4 regions of the Aminobacter sp. SR38 genome follow, and region 2 is predicted to be linked to each of the others. Evidence: predicted binding sites of a transcription regulator. Region 2 holds the regulator's gene; each other region holds the start of a gene.
What was found. The regulator PhoB, encoded in region 2, activates phosphate uptake and scavenging genes when phosphate is short. The targets are predictions, from matches to a motif close to TGTCATNNANCTGTCAT.
Positions count from the first base shown of each region.

Region 1: the regulator PhoB is predicted to act here: its motif matches at 1,977-1,993, upstream of IG197_RS15465 (DUF2794 domain-containing protein).
Region 3: the regulator PhoB is predicted to act here: its motif matches at 3,256-3,272, upstream of IG197_RS02790 (UDP-2,3-diacylglucosamine diphosphatase).
Region 4: the regulator PhoB is predicted to act here: its motif matches at 2,433-2,449, upstream of IG197_RS30145 (DUF4956 domain-containing protein).

Region 1 is NZ_CP062112.1:3,170,531-3,175,274, forward strand. Features, by position in the region: gene IG197_RS15455 (histone deacetylase family protein) at 1-868, opposite strand, end outside; gene IG197_RS15460 (GNAT family N-acetyltransferase) at 865-1,383, opposite strand; gene IG197_RS15465 (DUF2794 domain-containing protein) at 1,524-1,910, opposite strand; gene IG197_RS15470 (thioredoxin family protein) at 2,284-3,060, opposite strand; gene IG197_RS15475 (ceramidase domain-containing protein) at 3,261-3,986, shown strand; gene zapE (cell division protein ZapE) at 3,972-4,744, opposite strand, start outside.
Region 2 is NZ_CP062112.1:3,789,225-3,793,968, forward strand. Features, by position in the region: gene pstA (phosphate ABC transporter permease PstA) at 1-593, shown strand, start outside; gene pstB (phosphate ABC transporter ATP-binding protein PstB) at 618-1,442, shown strand; gene phoU (phosphate signaling complex protein PhoU) at 1,481-2,185, shown strand; gene phoB (phosphate regulon transcriptional regulator PhoB) at 2,284-2,973, shown strand; gene IG197_RS18600 (ROK family protein) at 3,000-4,241, opposite strand; gene xylF (D-xylose ABC transporter substrate-binding protein) at 4,492-4,744, shown strand, end outside.
Region 3 is NZ_CP062112.1:561,013-565,756, forward strand. Features, by position in the region: gene dgcA (N-acetyl-D-Glu racemase DgcA) at 1-894, shown strand, start outside; gene IG197_RS02785 (MFS transporter) at 856-2,076, opposite strand; gene IG197_RS02790 (UDP-2,3-diacylglucosamine diphosphatase) at 2,390-3,211, opposite strand; gene IG197_RS02795 (SDR family oxidoreductase) at 3,329-4,108, shown strand; gene IG197_RS02800 (NADP-dependent malic enzyme) at 4,349-4,744, shown strand, end outside.
Region 4 is NZ_CP062113.1:495,162-499,905, forward strand. Features, by position in the region: gene IG197_RS30135 (esterase-like activity of phytase family protein) at 1-863, opposite strand, end outside; gene IG197_RS30140 (polyphosphate polymerase domain-containing protein) at 875-1,687, opposite strand; gene IG197_RS30145 (DUF4956 domain-containing protein) at 1,665-2,249, opposite strand; gene IG197_RS30150 (S8 family serine peptidase) at 2,479-3,840, opposite strand; gene IG197_RS30155 (RNA polymerase sigma factor) at 4,017-4,556, shown strand; gene IG197_RS30160 (anti-sigma factor) at 4,553-4,744, shown strand, end outside.

The sequences.
Region 1 (4,744 bases), 620 kb from region 2:
CGAACGGGTCGCCTTCGAAGGCATCGAGCCCGAGTGCCACGACAAGCGCGTCGGGCGCAAAGGCCCGGATGCGGCTGACGGCGTGGCCGAGCGCCTCCAGGAACTCGGTATCGCCCGACTTGCGCGCCAAGGGCAGGTTGAGGTTGTAGCCGAGACCGGTAGCCTCGCCGCGCTCGTCGGCATGGCCCCAGAAGAACGGGTAGAAGCGGCTCGGATCGGCGTGCAGCGACACTGTCAGCACGTCCGGTCTCGCGTAAAAGATGCCTTGCGTGCCGTTGCCGTGATGAAGGTCGACATCGAGGATGGCGACGCGCGAGGCGGTCGCCCGCAGCCGCTGCGCGGCAATGGCCGAATTGTTGAAGAAGCAGAAGCCGCCGGCGACGTCGGCAAAGGCATGATGGCCGGGCGGGCGGCACAGCGCGTAGGCCGCCGGTTCACCCGACATCACCGCCTCTGTGGCGGCGACGGCACTCCATGCGCTCCAGCAGGCGCTGTCGAAGGTCTCTGCCGAGATCGGGCAGGCGGTGTCGGCCATGTGGTAACCGGCCTGGCCGGCCGCACCCGCTGGGTAGCTGCCATTGCGGGCAAAAGGATGGACGTTGGGAATGACCTCGGCGGAAGCGCCCTCCATGCGCTGCCAGCGCTCGAAGATGTGGGTGAGGAACTCGATGTATTCGGGCGTGTGGACCGCAGCGATCGGGGTGAGGCCGTAGCTGGCCGGGCGATGGATCGTCGAGCCGGCCGCCCGGGAGCCCGCCAGCAGGCGCTCGACGCGTTCGGGCTGTTCCGGATTGGGCTTTTGCATTCCCATCGACAGGAACGCCTTGGGGTCGTGCCGCTTCTGCTCCTCGGCATAGAAGGTTTTCATTCCGGCTCCCCCGTCGTTTGGCTCAGCGCCTGGAATGTCGGTCCGCCGGCAATGTAGGACCTCTGGTCCTTCGTCCAGGCAAAGCCGAGCCTGGTGTAGAAGGGATGCGCCCGCGCATTGTCCTCATCGACCGCGAGCCTGATGTAGACGCCGCCTCTGTCCCGGCAAAGCCGGGCGACATGGCGCAATAGCCGCTCGCCGATGCCGAAGCTGCGGAATTGCTGGTCGACGAACAGGTCCTGCACGAAGACGCCCGGACGACCATACCAGGTCGAGAAGATCGGAAAGAACAGGCACATGCCAGCGAAAGCGCCGTCGATCTCGGCGATGACCGCTTCAAAGGCCGGCTTTTCGCCAAAGCCGAAACGCCGGATGTCGTCTTCCGTGCAGGCGATGCCGTCAGCCTCACCGACATGCGCGGCAAGGCCGATGATCGCCTTCATCAGCAACGGCGAATCGTCAGTGGTTGCCGGCCGGATGAGAATGGCGGCCGGTTCTGTCTTCTTGGCGCCCATTGGCTTGTTCCGCATTCAGTCGCGGTATTGATAGCATCGAGGAAAGGGCCGGGGAGCGGGATTCGGTCTCTGGCGCAAGCATCGCGGCATCATGGCCCGATGCGCTGCAACTCGCGCTTGGCGCACCGGTCGAGACGACTTTAGGCTTCCACTACCTTCAGGCGCTTGTCGAAGACGCCGAGCACACGGGCCAATTCGTGGCCGCGCTTGAGGATCAGGCCGCCGGCGGCGATGACCGAGAAGGCGCCCTGCTTGCGGGCGAGCCTGGGATCCTTGACGATCTGGAATAGCGGCGTTTCGCTGGTGCGGCGAAATACCGAAAAGACGGCGCGGTCGCTGAGATGGTCGATGGCGTAGTCGCGCCACTCATTGGCGGCAACCATGCGTCCATAGAGCCTGAGAATCTGGTCGAGTTCCCGTCTCTCGAATGCCACCGGGAGTTCTTGTCGCTCCCGACGGGCCTCATGGAGCGGGATCAAAACCGCGGATGGCTCGCCATCCTCCGCCCCAGCACCGCGATCAGTCATCAATCGTTCCCTTGCAGAACATGACCTCGGCTAAAGAATCGCGCATTCGCACCCGAAATGCAACAAGTAACACCTGTATGAAGAGTGTAAGGTAGCTTGCCGCAGCGGTAACGTTTGCGAAACAGACTGTCGGAATTGGTGATGACTCGCCACATTCCTGCCGTTTTTTATCCGCGCTGACGCCCCATTGTCCGACGAATTTACCCGTGTTGCCTGAGACGGTTCGGTCCGGCACCGGCTCGTAAACCCCAAGCCCCCCGCCCACGGGCTAGAGTCGGATCGAACCAACCTCGGTTCCTTTTCAGGACGAGGGCGACGATCCCAAAATCTGAAGCCGACGTCTGGCCACAAGCCTGCGTCGGCTTTTTTGCATCTACAGCGCCGTCTTCGACGGCTTGCGCACGACAGCCGCGCCGAGAATCGGGCCCGGTACGCCATCCTTGCCGACAGCCTGCAACAGCACGGCGCAGCCGCCCTTCTTTTCCACTTCGCTCTTCGGCAGCTCGAACCGTTGCGTCTGGCCGTGCCACATGCCAGCGGTGTGCAGGTCGGTGACGGCATTCCAGTAGGTGACGCTGCGGCCCTTGTTTTCGCCCTTCTGGAGGTCGACGACCTGCGGCGGCTGATAATGCACGATCACCACATGGGCCGGGCTGGCCGGGCCGGTGGCGGCGCCGACCTCGATGGTGAAGGTGTCGCCATTGTCGGTCACCTTGAGGTCGACATTCATGCCCTGGCCGGTCTCGGCGAGGTTGGCGAGTGCGCCGTTCACATCCTCGCTTTTGGCGCCATTTACATGGGTGCGGCCATTGATGACGGCCTGGGGCGTGTAGACCGAGCGCGCGCCGAAGGCACGCATATAGGCATATTGCCGGTCGGTGTTGTCCTTGCTGCCGAGTTCGTCCTGCCAGCCGAGATAATCCCAGTAGGTGACGTGATAGGCGAGCGCGACCATGTCGTCCTGGGCGGCGAATTTGGCAAACAGTTCATCGGCCGGCGGGCAGGAATTGCAGCCCTGGCTGGTGAAGAGTTCGATGACGCCGAGCGGGCGCACGGGTGCCTTGGCTGTCGAGTCGGCATGCGTTGCGCCGGTAAACCCGGCAAAGGCCAGCGCCACGGCCGCCAGCCGAAAATATCTGCGAAACTCCATGACCGATCCAGATCCTCAGCCAGCGAAACCGGCCTTTTTGTAGTTGCTGAAATATGTGGCAGAAGCGCCATTCAACGGGAAGTCACGTTGCGGTGAAATTTTCAACAAGTGAAGTTTCCGCTGCGTCAGGCTGTCGGGACAAATTACCGTTATGAAAATTGGCTGGCGGCGGTAGAATTGGGCCGTGGTGAGGCAAGGTGATGCTGGAACAGTTCAGCCAACATCTCGATCTCTATTGCGAGCGCACTGACATCGGTCTGTGGACTGAGCCGTTCAATGCCGTCAGCAATCTCGCCTTTTTCCTCGCCGGCCTGTGGGGCGTCTACGAGGCACGGCGGCGCGATGCCGGCACTTTCGTCGAGGTGCTGGGCTGGTGGGTGGTGGCGATCGGCATCGGCTCGACGCTGTTCCATACGTTTGCCAACGAGGCGACCAAATGGGGCGACATCGTCCCGATCGCCGGTTTCACGCTGGTCTATTCGCTGTTCAACCTGCGCCGCTTCGCCGGCATGGGATGGACCAAAGCGCTGGTGATCTTCTTTGCTTTCTATGTCGCTGTCGGGTTCGTCACCTACATGGTGCCGGACTGGCTGCGCACAGCTTCAAACGGCACTACCGGCTACCTGCCGCCGTTCCTGGCGCTGATCTTCTTCGGTTGGGTGGTCATCGCCAGCGGCAGCCGTGCCGGCTGGTACAACATCGCCGCCGCCGTCATCTTCCTCGGCGCCGTCACCTGCCGGGTCATGGACCCGCTGGTCTGCGACGCCATGCCGATCGGCACGCATTTCATGTGGCATATGCTGGACGGGCTGATGCTCGGCGTGCTGCTCGCCGCGACGACACGCTACGGCAGGCCACGTACAGTGCGGGCAGTTCATGAAAATCCAGCACGTTTGACGGCGGACGGTGCCTTACCCGGCCAGTGAAGCTGCAGGCTCGGCGTGCCGTTCGGCCCAGCCGTCGAGCCATTCGGCGCCTTGCATCTCGATAAGCCGCGACGACGTCCGGTCGAACTCAAAGGCCTCGTGTCCACGTTTTCCGACATAAAGCTTGTCGGGCGTGGCGGCGGCGCTGATCACCAGCCTGATCTGCTGGTCATAGAGCGTGTCGACCAAGAGGATGAAGCGCTTGGCCTCGTTGCGATTGGCTTCTGCCAGAACCGGCACATGGTCGACGAAAATGGTCTTGTAGTGTGCGGTGATCGCCAGATAGTCGCGCGCCGCAAGCGGCTTTTCGCAGAGATCGGCGAAGCCGAAGCGCGCACAGCCGGGAACGGCCGCCGGCACGGCGACCTTGCGGCCCTTGACCGCGACGGTGGCCGCCTCAGCTGCGGCACCATGGGTCATCCTGGCCCAGGCCTTGTCCATCGCCTTGTCGGCAGCCTCGCCGAGCGGGCTGATATAGACAGGCACGCGATCGAGCTTCTCCAGCCGGTAATCGGTGTCGGCATCGAGGTTGAGCACGTTGGTGTTCTGCTCGAGCATACCGATGAAGGGCAGGAACAGTTGGCGATTGAGCCCGTCGCGATAAAGATCGCGCGGCGCGACGTTGGAGGTGGCGACCAGCACCACGCCTTGGGCAAACAGCGCCGAAAACAGCCTCGACAGGATCATCGCGTCGGCGATGTCGGTGACCGAGAACTCGTCGAAGCACAGCACCCAGGCCTCCTCGGCCAGTGCCGCCG
Region 2 (4,744 bases):
CGATCTATCTCGAGGAATTCGCCAAGAAGAGCCGCTTCACTGACCTGATCGAGGTCAACATCAACAACCTCGCCGCCGTGCCGTCGATCGTCTTCGGTCTGCTCGGCCTGGCCGTGTTCATCAATTTCCTCGGCCTGCCGCGTTCGGCATCCTTCGTCGGCGGCCTGGTGCTGACGCTGATGACGCTGCCGACCATCATCATCGCGACGCGCGCCGCCTTGGCTGCCGTGCCGCCGTCGATCCGTTCGGCAGCGCTTGGCCTCGGCGCCTCGAAGATGCAGATGGTGTTCCAGCACATCCTGCCACTGGCCGCTCCCGGCATCCTGACCGGCACCATCATCGGCCTGGCGCGTGCGCTCGGCGAGACAGCACCGCTTCTCTTGATCGGCATGGTCGCCTTCGTCGCCGACTATCCCAAGACGCCGTTCGATCCCGCAACCGCACTTCCGGTGCAGATCTACATGTGGGCGAACGAGGCCGAACGCGCCTTTGTCGAGCGCATGTCGGGCGCCATCATCATTCTTCTCATCTTCCTCATGGCCATGAACATCGTCGCCATCGTCCTGCGCCGCCGCTTCGAGCGCCGCTGGTAGGGCATGGACAAGGAGCATCCTGCTATGAACATCATGACCGAAAAATCCCTCGACGACGCGGTGAATGCTGAGATGAACGCCAGAACGAACGAAATCATCAAGATGCGCGGCGACAAGGTGACCGTGCACTATGGCGAGAAGCAAGCGCTGTTCGGCGTCGATCTCGACGTTCGCCAGAATCAGGTGACGGCGCTGATCGGCCCGTCGGGCTGCGGCAAGTCGACCTTCCTGCGCTGCCTCAATCGCATGAACGACACCATCGACGCAGCCCGCGTCGGCGGCAAGATCACCCTCGACAGCGAAGACATCTACGATCCCAAGATCGACGTCGTCGAGCTGCGTGCCCGCGTCGGCATGGTGTTCCAGAAGCCGAACCCGTTCCCGAAGTCGATCTACGAGAACGTCGCCTACGGCCCGCGCATCCATGGTCTCGCCAAGAACAAGGCCGAGCTCGACGTGATCGTCGAGAAGAGCCTGCAGAAGGCCGCTCTGTGGAACGAAGCCAAGGACCGCCTCAACGAGCCGGGCACCGGCCTGTCGGGCGGCCAGCAGCAGCGCCTGTGCATCGCGCGCGCCATCGCCGTTTCGCCCGAGGTGATCCTGATGGACGAGCCGTGTTCGGCGCTCGACCCGATCGCCACCGCCAAGGTCGAGGAGCTGATCGACGAACTGCGCGAGAACTACACGATCGTCATCGTCACGCACTCGATGCAGCAGGCGGCGCGCGTGTCGCAGCGCACGGCGATGTTCCACCTCGGCTATCTCGTCGAGGAAGGCCCGACCGACAAGATGTTCACCAACCCCGACGACAAGCGGACGCAGGACTACATCACCGGCCGCTTCGGCTGAGTGGGTTTCGTCGCGGCACACGATACGAGGAAGAAATCATGGGCGAACATACAGTCCGGTCCTTCGACGAAGAACTTCAGCACGTCGACCAGCTCATCCGCGACATGGGCGATCTTTCCGGCGCAATGGTGGCCGGCGCCATCCGCGCGCTTCTCACGTCCGACCAGGCACTGGCGCAAAACGTCGTTGCCGACGATACGATCATGGACGCCAAGCAGCGCGATCTCGACAATTCGGCGATCACTCTGATCGCCAAGCGCCAGCCGATGGCGCAGGACCTGCGCGCCGTGGTCGGTGCCATCCGCATGGCGGGTGACCTCGAGCGCATCGGCGACCTCGCCAAGAACATTGCCAAGCGCGTCGGCGCCGTCGGCCAGTCGCCGACCCCGCGCAATCTCTCGCATTCGATCGATGCGATGGCGCAGCTGGTGCTTGGCCAGGTTCGCGGCGTCGTCGATCTCTATGTCGCGCGTCAGGCCGAGGGCCTGAAGGATCTGCGCGCCGACGACCAGAAGATCGACATCCAGTACACCGCCGTGTTCCGCGAACTCCTGACCTACATGATGGAAGATCCGCGCAACATCACGGCCTGCACGCATCTGCTGTTCTGCGCCAAGAACCTCGAGCGCATCGGCGACCATGTCACCAACATCGCCGAGAACGCCTATTTCGTCGTGACGGGTACGCAGCTGCCGCTGAACCGGCCCAAGGTCGACGAGACCACGACGACGGTTCCGGCCTGAGCATTTCCGCAACCGCATGCGTTTGGCGCGGGGGCGCTGCATAGGTTAAATCAGCGCATGGTCCACAAGCGGCCATGCGCAAGGACAAGGTATAGCCAATGATCGCTCCCAAGGTCATGGTCGTCGAAGACGAAGAGCCGCTGGGCGTGCTGCTTCGCTACAATCTCGAATCCGAAGGCTATCAGGTCGAGGTCGTCACGCGTGGCGACGAGGCCGAGATTCGGCTCCAGGAAAACGTGCCCGACCTGCTGGTGCTCGACTGGATGGTGCCGGCGCTGTCGGGTATAGAACTGTGCCGCCGGCTCAGGATGCGTCCCGACACCGAACGCCTGCCGATCATCATGCTGACGGCGCGGGGCGAGGAAAGCGACAGGGTGCGCGGGCTTTCGACCGGGGCCGACGACTACCTGGTCAAGCCGTTCTCGACGCCGGAATTCATGGCGCGCGTCAAGGCGCTGCTGCGCCGGGCCAAACCCGAGGTGCTGTCCTCGGTGCTCAAGGTCGGCGACATCATGCTCGACCGCGAGTCGCACCGCGTCTACCGCAAGAAGAGCGAGATCAAGCTCGGGCCGACCGAATTCCGCTTGCTCGAATTCATGATGCGGCACCCGGGCCGCGTGTTCTCGCGCAGCCAGTTGCTCGACAATGTCTGGGGCGAGACGATCTATATCGACGAGCGCACCGTTGACGTGCATGTCGGGCGCCTGCGCAAGGCGGTCAACAACGGCCGCATGCCTGACGTGATCCGGACCATTCGCGGTGCCGGCTACGCCATCCGCGAGGACTGAGCCGCTTCGGGCTCTTTTCCGCTCAGCTAGGCGACGTCGGCACCGGCACGGCGTGGAGCCGTGCCTGCGGCAAAAATCTCCTGATCAATGGCAAGCAGCGCGCGCATCATCGCGCCCTCGCGTTTGAGCGGAACCTCGTTGGGTTCGGTGTCGAAGGAGATCGCCTTCGAGTGCAGCCCGCCCGCCGTCTTGGCGATGGCCGCGCGCACATGTGGCTCCATGATGTCGAAGGCGGTTGCGCCGACGCCGACGAAGGCGAGGGGGGCGGGGTCGAACAGCGCAAACATCGAGCCGAGTCCAAAGCCGATGGCTTCGCCGGCCTTGCGAAAGGCCTCGCGTTCGGGGCCATCATGGTCACGTGCCGCATCGGCCACGGCCCTGATGTCGTCGTCGGACAGGTCGGCCAGCGGCTCGGCATTCTCGTCGCCAACCCTTGCGTTGCGCCAGATGGCGTAGTTGCCGGCATAGGCCTCGATGCAGCCGCGGCGGCCGCAACGGCAAAGCGCGCCGTCCGGGCGGTGGATCATGTGGCCGAACTCGGCACCCGACGACTGCGTGCCGGTGAACAGCTCGCCCTTGATGACGAGGCCCATGCCGATGCCGTGCGAGAGCAGGATGGCGATGAAGTCGTCGCGATAACGCACCGGATCTCGCCAGCGGAGGGCCTCGGCGATCATGTTGCAGTCGTTCTCAACCGAAACAGGTACGCCGAACTCCTGCTCCAGCCGGTCGGCGAAGGGGATGTCGTCGTATCGGGTGATCGGAGACCACAACAGCTTGCGCGAGGCGGCGTCGGTGATGCCCTGGACGGCGATGGCGATGCGTAGGACGGCGCCGCCCGAAGCGCCGGCGCTGTCGATCAGGCGCCGGACCATTCCGACGCATTCGTCGACCAGCGCCTCGGCAGGCATCTGCTGCGTGACAAGCCGCCGGGTCTCTTCGGTCACGGTGTTGCCGGCATAGTCGATGATGGCGGCGGACAGGCTGTTGAGCGAGAGCACGACCGCAACGACAGACGCAGCATCGGCATCGAGCATCAACCCGACCTGCGGCCGCCCCCGTTTCATGGAGACGGGTTCGCTGAACTTGGCCTCGGCAAGGATGCCTTCTGATATGAGATCGGAGGAAATCGTCGAGATCGTCGAATGGCTGAGGCCGGTGGTGGCGGCGATTTCGGTGCGCGATGGCTGGCTGGCTCGGCGAACCGCGGATATAACCATGGCGCGGTTGCGCCGTCTCAGATCGTCGTGACGTATGCCGACCGACATGTGCTCGTCTTCCTCCCGGCGAAGCGCTGCCCTTCTTAAGCGGCAGTCCCTTACGCGCCAAGTGATTGTGACAGAGCCAGCGCCAAATGTCTCTATTTATTTCGGGCTCCGAAAAAAATAAGGAGCGCTCGCGAAACCATGTTGACAGTGGCCGGGCATTGAGTCAGTATTTTTTCGAGGCTCGAAAAAAAAGAGCTTCTCCAAGGGCTATCGCGAAGTAGGCGCGCCCATTGGGCGCAGGGAGGAAATAATGAAAAAGTTTACCACCGCCATCCTGGCGGGCGTTGCCATGACTCTGTCGCTTACGGCAGTGGCTTCGGCAAAGGACAAGGTCATCGGCGTCTCCTGGTCGAACTTCCAGGAAGAGCGCTGGAAGACCGACGAAGCCGCCATGAAGGCCGCCATCGAGGCCGCCGGCGACAAGTACATCTCGGCTGACGCGCAGTCGTCGCCGGCCAAGCAGCTGACCGACGTCGAAAGCCTGATCTCCCAGGGCGCCAACG
Region 3 (4,744 bases), 2.4 Mb from region 2:
ATAACCTGCGAAATCGCCGAATCAGGCGTCATCGGACGCGGCGAGTGCGTGCCCTACAAGCGTTATGGCGAGACCATGGCTAGCGTGGCTGAGGCGATCGAACAGGCGCGCCACGCCATCGAGGACGGTGCTTCGCGCACCGACCTTCTGACGCTGATGTCAGCCGGTGCAGCGCGCAACGCCGTCGACTGCGCGCTCTGGGACCTGGAAGCGAAGTTGAGCGGCGTGCCGGTCAAGGACAGGCTCGGCATTGCTGCGCCGCTGGCGCTCGAGACCGCCTACACGCTGTCGCTCGGCGAACCCGAGACTATGGCAGCCCAGGCCCGCGCCAACGCGGCGCGGCCGTTGCTCAAGGTCAAGATCGGCGGCGACAACGACATCGCCCGCATCCGCGCGGTCACCGAAGCCGCCCCCGACAGCCGCATCATCCTCGACGCCAATGAAGGCTGGACCGATGCCAACATCGCCGAGAACCTTGCCGCTGCCGCCCAGCTCGGCATCGCGCTTATCGAACAGCCGCTGCCCGCCGGCGCCGACCAGATCCTCGGCCGCATCCCACATCCTGTGCCGATCTGCGCCGACGAGAGCATCCACATCGCCGCCGATCTCGCCGAGATCAAGGGCCGCTACGACGCCGTCAACATCAAGCTCGACAAGTCGGGTGGGCTGACGGCAGGACTCGAACTGCGCGACCAGGCCCGCGCGCTCGGGTTCCAGGTGATGGTCGGCTGCATGGTCGGCACTTCGCTCGCCATGGCGCCTGCGGTGCTGCTCGCCCAGGGCGCCGAGTTCGTCGACCTCGACGGCCCGCTGCTCCTGGCGCGCGACCGTTCGCCGGGGCTTGTCTACGAGGGTTCAATGGTGTCGCCGCCCCTGCCCGAACTTTGGGGCTGAACGGGATCCAAGCAGCACAAGCACGATAGCGCAGGCGGCGACCGCCGCCATGAAATAGAAGCCGTCGACGCCGAAGCGCTGGTAGAGCGGACCGGACAGCAGCGTCACGATCGCCATCGACATGCCGTTGGCGAAATAGGCAACACCCTGGGCAGCGCCCGTGCGCTCTTCCGGAACCGACTCGGCGATCAGCTTTTGCACGCCAATCAGAACCAGCGCTGTCGACACGGCGTGCAGGCTCTGGACGGCAAAGAAGCCAGGTACACCCAGACCGAGCGGCCAGATCAACGGGTATGCGACCCAGCGGACGATAGCGCCTGCGCCCGCCAGAACGAGCACCAGTGCCGTCGATCTGTTGCCGAACAGCCGCGTGAAAAACATGAACATGACGATTTCGGCCGCCACGCCCCAGCTCCACAGCAACCCGACGATCGTTTCGTTGATGCCGAGCGACTTCCAATAGATCGACACGAAGCCATAGAGAAAGCCGTGGCTGCCGATGATGACGCCGGTGCCGCCGGCCATCAGCAGGAAATAGCGGTTGAACAGCTTTGGCGCCGCCTGCATGTCGGTCGCCGAGAGCGGTGAAGCCTTGCGCGGTCGGCCAAGGCGCGGCGAGATGAACGACATCAGGAAGCAGCCGAGCAGGCCGATCGAGATGATCGCCGGCACCGCGTCCGCACCGGTCAGCGACAGGATGAAGCCTGCGCCAAGGCTGCCGGCGAGGAAGGCGATCGACCCCCAGATGCGCATGGCGGCATAGTCCGATCCGAAGCGGCGGACACCTGAGAGCGCAAGCGAATCGGCTATCGGCGAATGCGGGGTCCACACCACCGCCAGCGCCAGCGAGACGGCCAAGACGATGAGGTAGGTCGGCTCGAGGAAATAGCCGAGCGACAGAAGCAAGGACGATGCAGCCAGGAAGATGAAGACGTTGGCGCGGTCCTTGGCACGATCGGCCATGGCCGCGATCAATGGAGTTGTGATGACGCGCAGGAACATTGGCGCCGACAGCACGATGGCGATCTGCTCGGGATCGAATCCCTTGGCTTCGAGCCACAGCGGAAAATACGGCAGATGCACGCCCATCGGCACGAAAAGTGCTGCGAAAAGCAGGGAGATTCGCAGTTCAAAGCGTCGTGGCTTGACCTGCTGCTCTGGCGTGAGTGGCGGTAATGTCATGGTGGGTAAGCGTGTCCGGGCGCGACCCGAACCAACCAAGCCTCACCGATTTGCCTGATCCCTTACCATGGGCGGCCACGCCACGAAAGCCAACGGGGCCGAGCATTTACCCAAAGCTTGGGCCAGCTGCCACGGCCTTATCGGCCAAGGCGCGGCATGGCCTGCGCTTCCATCGGCAAGTGGTGCGCGCCGAGCCGCCGTGCCCGTCTTAGCAGCGTCTCGGCAACGCGCGGCGCGGCAATTGCCGCATGACCTGGTCCATCCCGCCATGGGCGCGAGGCATATCTGGAGCTGCACATCGATGTCGTTCCGTTCAGGCGGCTGCTTTGTCGGCGCGCTGATCGACGACCATCGGCACGAAGGGTTCGTTGACCAGCTTGCCCGCCAGCACGTGCGGCCAGTGCAGGATGACGAAGCTGCCATCAAAATCCTCGGCGACCGCCGTGCAGTTTTCGACCCAGTCGCCGGTGTTGATGTACTGGATGCCGTCGAAATTCTCGATCGTCGGATGGTGGATGTGGCCGCAGATGACGCCGTCCACGTCCGAACGCCGCGCCTCGTCGGTCAGCACGTCCTGGAAGGCGCCGATGAAGTTGACGGCCTTCTTGACCCGGACCTTGGCCCAGGACGAAAACGACCAGTAAGGCAGACCGAAGGTGCGGCGGAAGCGCGCCACCAGCCGGTTCATCGCCATCGCCGCGTCATAGGCGAAGTCGCCGAGATAGGCGAGCCAGCGGGCGTTCTGCACCACTGCGTCGAACTGATCGCCATGGATGACCAGGAAACGCTTGCCGTCGGCCGCCTCGTGGATGGCCCGATCGGCAACGACGATGCCGCCGAAATGCACGCCCTGGAAATTGCGGGCGAACTCGTCATGATTGCCGGCGATGTAGGTGATTTCGGTGCCCTTGCGCGCCTGGCGCAGCAATTTCTGGACGACGTCGTTGTGCGTCTGCGGCCAATGCCAGGACCGGCGCAGGCGCCAACCATCGACGATATCGCCGACGAGGAAGATCTTCTCGGCCTCGTGGTGACGCAGGAAGTCGATCAGGAAATCGGCCTTCGCTCCCTTCGATCCCAGATGCACATCTGAGATGAACAGCGTGCGAAAATTGCGTGTGCTCGTGCCGGACATGGCAATCGACCCGTTGCTTTTGCCGTGGCTATGCCCAGATTCATGCAACAGCCGTATGACGGTTGCGGCTTTGGCCGGGCAGTTCTAGGCTGGGTCATCACCGACAGGAGAACGATCATGGATCTCGGCATCAGCGGGAAGAAGGCAATCGTCTGCGCCTCGAGCAAGGGACTCGGCAAGGGCTGCGCGATGGCGCTGGCCGAAGCCGGCTGTGAGCTGTTCCTCAACGGCCGCGACGCCGTCATCCTGAGCCGCACGGCAACCGAAATTCGTCAACGCTACGGCGTGCGGGTCACCGAAATCGTCGGCGACATCTCCGATCCGGCGATCCAGAAGACCCTGCTCGCCGCCTGCCCTGACCCCGACATTCTGGTCAACAACAATGGCGGTCCGCCCTACCGTGACTTCCGAGAGCTCGACCGCGAGAAGATCCTTGCCGGCGTCACCAACAACATGGTCACGCCTATCGAGTTGATCAAAGCTGTCATCGACGGCATGGCGGCGCGTGGCTTCGGCCGCATCGTTAACATCACCTCGTTGTCGGTCTACACGCCCATCCCCGGCCTCGACCTGTCCTCCGGCGCCCGCGCCGGCCTGACAGCCTTCCTGGCAGGCGTTGCGCGCACTGTCGCCGACCGCAACGTCACCATCAACAACATGCTGCCCGGCAAGCTCGACACCGACCGCCTGCGCGGCCCGCACGAGCCCGGCAGCATCGAGGATCCGGCGGAAGGTGCTGCGCGCCGCGCCCGCCTCAGCGCCGGCATACCAGCCGGCCGCCTCGGTACGCCGGAAGAATTCGGCCAGATCTGCGCCTTCCTGTGCTCGACCCATGCAGGCTACATGACCGGCCAGAACATTCCTGTCGACGGCGGGCTTTACGTGAGCTCATTCTAGGCTCACGGCGGCACGAACCTATCCCAAAGGCAGCCAACAGCGCGTCGCAAGGACGCGCTGTTTCAGCCAAGCCTCACAAAAGACCGAATCAATCTCTCAACCGCCACCCGCAAGTCGCTGGAATGATTGCAGTTCCGGCGCTTGAAAGTGATTCAACGTCCATTTGGCCGTTGAAGCCTCGAAAATCGTGCTGGCCGTGCTAATAACGGCCTTTGCTGTTGGATTCTGAAGGAGCGGGACATGGCTGGGGAAGACAAGAAGAAGGAAGCACTGTCCGATCTGGATCAGGCCGCGCTCTTCTTCCACAAGCACCCCATTCCCGGCAAGCTCGAGATTCAGGCGACCAAGCCTCTCGGCAACCAGCGCGACCTGGCGCTGGCCTATTCGCCCGGCGTCGCCGCCCCTTGTCTCGCCATCAAGGATGATCCCGAGACCGCCGCCGACTATACCGGCCGCGCCAATCTGGTCGCCGTGATTTCCAATGGCACAGCCGTGCTCGGTCTCGGCAATATCGGCCCGCTGGCATCCAAGCCGGTGATGGAAGGCAAGGCCGTTCTGTTCAAGAAATTCGCCGGCATCGACGTTTTCGACATCGAGATCGACGCGCCCGAGATCGGGCAGATGGTGAGCACGATC
Region 4 (4,744 bases), on a different replicon from region 2:
GTGACCAGCAGATAGAGATCGCCACCAAGGCCGGTCAGTCCTTCGAAGTTGTCAGTGAGCAACTGGCTGACCCCCGGGTCGAGATTTTCGACAGCGCAAACATTGGCCTCGCCGCATGTATTCGGATCGAAAACCCTGAGGCGGCCGATGCTTGGCGCGCCCTTCTGTTGGCGCGTCCGTTCAATCAGCAGCAGGCGACCTTCCGGCATCGGCTCGATTGCCTTGAGGTTGCTGCGCTTGGGCTGGAAGGTAGCGAAGCTCCAGCGCCTGCCGTCGAGGCCATGGATGGTGTGGGTGTCGCCCGGCTCGCTCAGCAACGCCTCCTCCGGTGCAGTGACCACACCAAGCGAACCCGCGATTGCCACCGCTTCGAGGCGGCTGTTGGCCTCGCTGTACTTTGCCGCATCGGCCAGTGCTTCCGGCAGTTGCAGCGCACCGAGCACGGTGCCGTCGGGCTTGACCCGATGGATAGCCGGCCCATCCTCGAAGGCGACGAGAAGTTGGGTGTCGCCCTGCTTGCCGTTGTTGCCATTGCTGACGGCCAGCCCCTCGGCATTGACGACCTGTGGGGCCACGCCTGCCCTCAACGGCACCGACTGGACGGGCTCCAGATTGGCGATCCTGCCGTCCGCGATCTCGAGCCGGAAGTGATGCAGCACGCCGTCGTCGGAGACGGCGTAAAGCAGCTTCTCGTCGGCATCCCAGGCAAGGCCGGACAGTTCGTTGATCGATTGGCCGTCCGGCGCGGTTGCCGGAGCAGGCCTGCTGTCCAGCACTGCAAGTTCGGACGAACCTGCCATGACGGGGGCCGCGAGCACGAGGGCTGAAGCGCCGAGCAGCGCGGCGGTAAAGTGCTTGATCATGTCTCTCACTCCTATTGGATGTTTGGCTGGTGCAGGGCTGGACGATCGGTCACGCTGCCAAGCTTGCGCAGCGCCGGCAGGAAGCGGTTGTGCTTGGTGCCGGGGTTCAGCAGCGCGGTGGCGACGCAATATTTCGAGCAGCGCTTGGTCGGGTGCTGGTGCAGCGCCCTGAGGATGCCGTCGGCAACGCCATTGCCATTTGCCGACTTGGTTTCGAGGATGAACAGGTTGGGGTCGACGGCACGACGCGCGCCGCCGGCAAAGAACTCGAGACCGGTGTCGATGGTCATGCGTTCGCCGCCCTGCCGGGCCACCAGCGTCATGCGGCGGTAGCGCATGTCGAGGACACGGGACAGCTGATGTGGGAAGGCCTGGCCGTATTGCGCGTGGTAGACCTTGTCGATGAAGGTCACTGCCTCGTCGTCGAGTTTGCCGAAGCTCTCGACGTCGAGGTCGAGGCGCTTCTTGACGGTCATGCCGCGCTTGTCCTTCAGCTTCACTTCCAGAAAGCATAGCCCCGCCTCGACATAGCGCCGGATGCGCACCTTGGCCCGCTGCCGCCGGCCCTGGTGGTGGTCGAAATAGCTGCGGCGCCCGGCGTCGTCGAAGTAGCAGGTCTCGTAAGTGAAGGCGCGCCGGCCTTCGATCTCCAACATGTCGAAGACCTCGGTGAAAGTGCCGGCGGCCTGCATCAGCACGGTGCCGTCGACAACATATTTGTTGTCCAGCCGCTCCAGCATGGCGGCCTTGCCGTTCAGAGCCTTCAGGCTGATCGGCGCGAAGCCGCCTGCGATCAGCACGTCAGTGCTTGCGATAATGGACATTGAGCTTCGCCATTTCCGTGATGTAGTCGAGCTGCAGCACCTGGTAGGACAGCACGTCGACGCCCAGCCGCTGGGACAGCTCGCAGCGCATGGCAGCGGGGTCCGACAGCAGCGCGACATTGATCTTGTCGAGCGACACCTTGGTACCGCTGACCGACTGCAGCATGCGGGGATGATCAACGACGAAGGCACCGACGAGCACCAAGGCAACCGTCACCGCCACGAAGGGCAAGGTCGTGCCCTGGACCGAGCAGATGACGGCAATCGCCACGCTGCCGAAGAAGTAGGTCATTTCGGTCTTCGACAGTGGCTCCGATCGGAGCGTGAACAGCGCCAGGATGGCGAACAGTCCGAAGCCGGCGGCGACGCCGAACTGGACAGTTGACAACACGGTCAGCACGGCAAAGACGAAGATGTTGAATAGCGCCGCGGCGGTGACCAGTTCCTTGTCGCGATAGCGACGGTAATACATGCCGAACAGCAGTGCCGACATGCCGGTCAGGTTGATGCAGAAGCGAGCGAGTTCGGCCGCGAAGGGCGTCTGTAGCAACTGCGCGATCATTGCCCTCTCCCCGTCGTGGAAGAAGGCCTTCGTAGTGCCTGACAAGGCGAGCAAGGGATTGGCATTTGCGGTTCTCCTGAATTGCGCCGCCGAGCGGCTACGTCAGGAAAAACGGGCGTTGCGAGAACCTATTCCATCGCCGGCAAACTATTTTCAATCTAGGCGCGGAACCTGCAAATCGGCATGAAAACAGTATGATACGAGACGCCTCTCGCGCGTCGCCTGCGGCTCAGCTCCGACAGATCGTTCGCGCATTGAGCAGGCCCCAGCCAAACACCGGATCCTTGCCGGGCTTGCCGAGATCCTCGGCACCCTGGCGCAAAAGCGTCTCGACCTCGCCGGCCTTGAGCTCAGGATTGGCGGCCTTGACCATCGCCACTGCCGCCGTGACAAAAGGTGCGGCAAAGGACGTGCCGGTCTTTGATGAGGCGCCCTTGACCGAGGCCGCCGTCCAGACCTGAACGCCGGGTGCTGCGATGTCGATATGATCGCCGGCTCCGGCCCGCCGGTAGGGATTCTTGCGCCGGTCGATCGCCGTTACGGCGATCACAGGCTCGTAGGCGCCGGGGTAGAGCGGGGCGGCGCGCGGGCCGCCATTGCCGGCGGCCGCGACCAGCACGATGTCGCGCATTGCCGCCGCTTCGACCGTTCGTTCCAGCAGAAGGTTAGCCGGACCCGTCAGGCTCATGTTGATGACGAGCACCCCCTTGCCCGCCAGCAGGTTGATCGCCCGCACAAGATCGTAGACGGCGGACCGGTCGTCATTGCCATTGCGCTGGAAAGCATCCACCGCAACGAGTTCGCCGCCGGGCACGAGGCCCGGCGTTCGGCTTTCCGCCGAGCCTACGAGAAGGGCTGCCACCGCGGTGCCGTGCTGGCGCCCGGACTCAGGCAGGTCACCAGCCGCCAGTCGGATCGTCTCGATCCGCCCGCCGGCAAAGGCGAGATGTTCCTCATTGATCGCCGTGTCGATGAGTCCGATCCGCGTCGATGCCGTGCAGCGATCCGGCATGTCAGATGCCTCCGGCCAGCCGACGACATGGCGCGCCAGGCATTGTTCCGCGCCACAAGCTTCGGCACGGTCCTGGTCGGGGCGGTAGAAATGGTTGAAGTCGACGACCGCATCGGGTGCCGTGGCCGCTACCTCGGCACGCGCCGCTTCGAGCGTCGTGCCGTTGGGAACAGTGAGCTTGACGATTTCGGCTCCAACGAGCGGAACATCGGCCCGGTCGCTGATGGCGTAGCCCGCGGCGGTCAGGCGCGTGATCGAGGCCTGATCGAGGCCGATTGCCACGATCTCCCGTGGCGCCTCGCGCACAAGCGCGGGCGCTGTACGGACTACCTTGCGTCGTGGCTCAGGCTTGCCGAAGAGATCGAAGAGATTACGCCCCTTCCCCGTTCCCGGCGAGCTGGAATCCCTGCTCTCCGAGCGGCTTCCGCCGCCATCATCATCGTCGTCATCGGCCAGCGCAATCCCGCCGCCGAAAACCTCTCCCCGCATGGGAGTGACCACGGACGCGCCAAAGGTCGCGCCGCCCAGCGCCACCGCGAACACAAGCGCAAGGGAACCTGACGGGCGCTTCAGCTTCATGGTTTGTCCTTTCCCCGGCGATATGGCGCGCTGATGGCAATTGTTAGCGATCCACATAAGCCTTTCGTCATCCCATATCATTTTGACTACATTTGTGCATTTTGAGCCCAACGGACGGGAGACCGGTTTATTCCATCACCTCGCCGATTTCCGCGGGAGAGACAGGATAGGACTGCATGAAGGGTGACGATGTTTCGGTCAGCGATCGGCTGATCGCTTTCCTACCCAATCTGCGTCGGTTCGCCATCTCGCTGTGCCGGTCGCGTGATCTAGCCGACGACCTCGTGCAGGCGGCATGCGAACGAGCGCTCGCCAGCCAGGACCGGTTCGAAGCGGGCACCCGCTTCGATGCCTGGATGTTCCGCATCCTGCGCAACCTGTGGATCGACCAGGTGCGCCGGACCAAGACGGCCGGGCCGCGCGAGGATATCGACAACCGCAACGACATCGTCGGCGTAAGCGGCGAGCATGACGCCGAAGCCCGGCTGACGCTGAAAAGCGTGGCTGTGGCAATCGACGAGCTTGTTGACGATCAGCGCGAGGTCTTGCTGCTCGTCTGCGTCGAAGACCTGTCCTACAAGGAGGCGGCCGAGGTGCTGGGCATCCCCATTGGTACAGTGATGAGCAGGCTTGCCCGGGCCCGCAAGAATCTTGCAGAGGCGGCTGGAATAAACGCCGCAACCGACCGTTCACCGGGTAAAGGTGGGAAGGCATGAACAGGCGCGATTTCGACGACGAAACACTGATGGCCTTCGCCGACGGCGAACTCGACGCCGAAACCACGGCGGCGATCGAGGAGGCTATGGGCAGCGACGATGCGCTCATTGTCCGCATCGCCACCTTCCTGGAAAGCCGCGCCAAAGCGTCAGCGGCGCTGAAGCCGCTGATCGACGAGCCGGTTCCC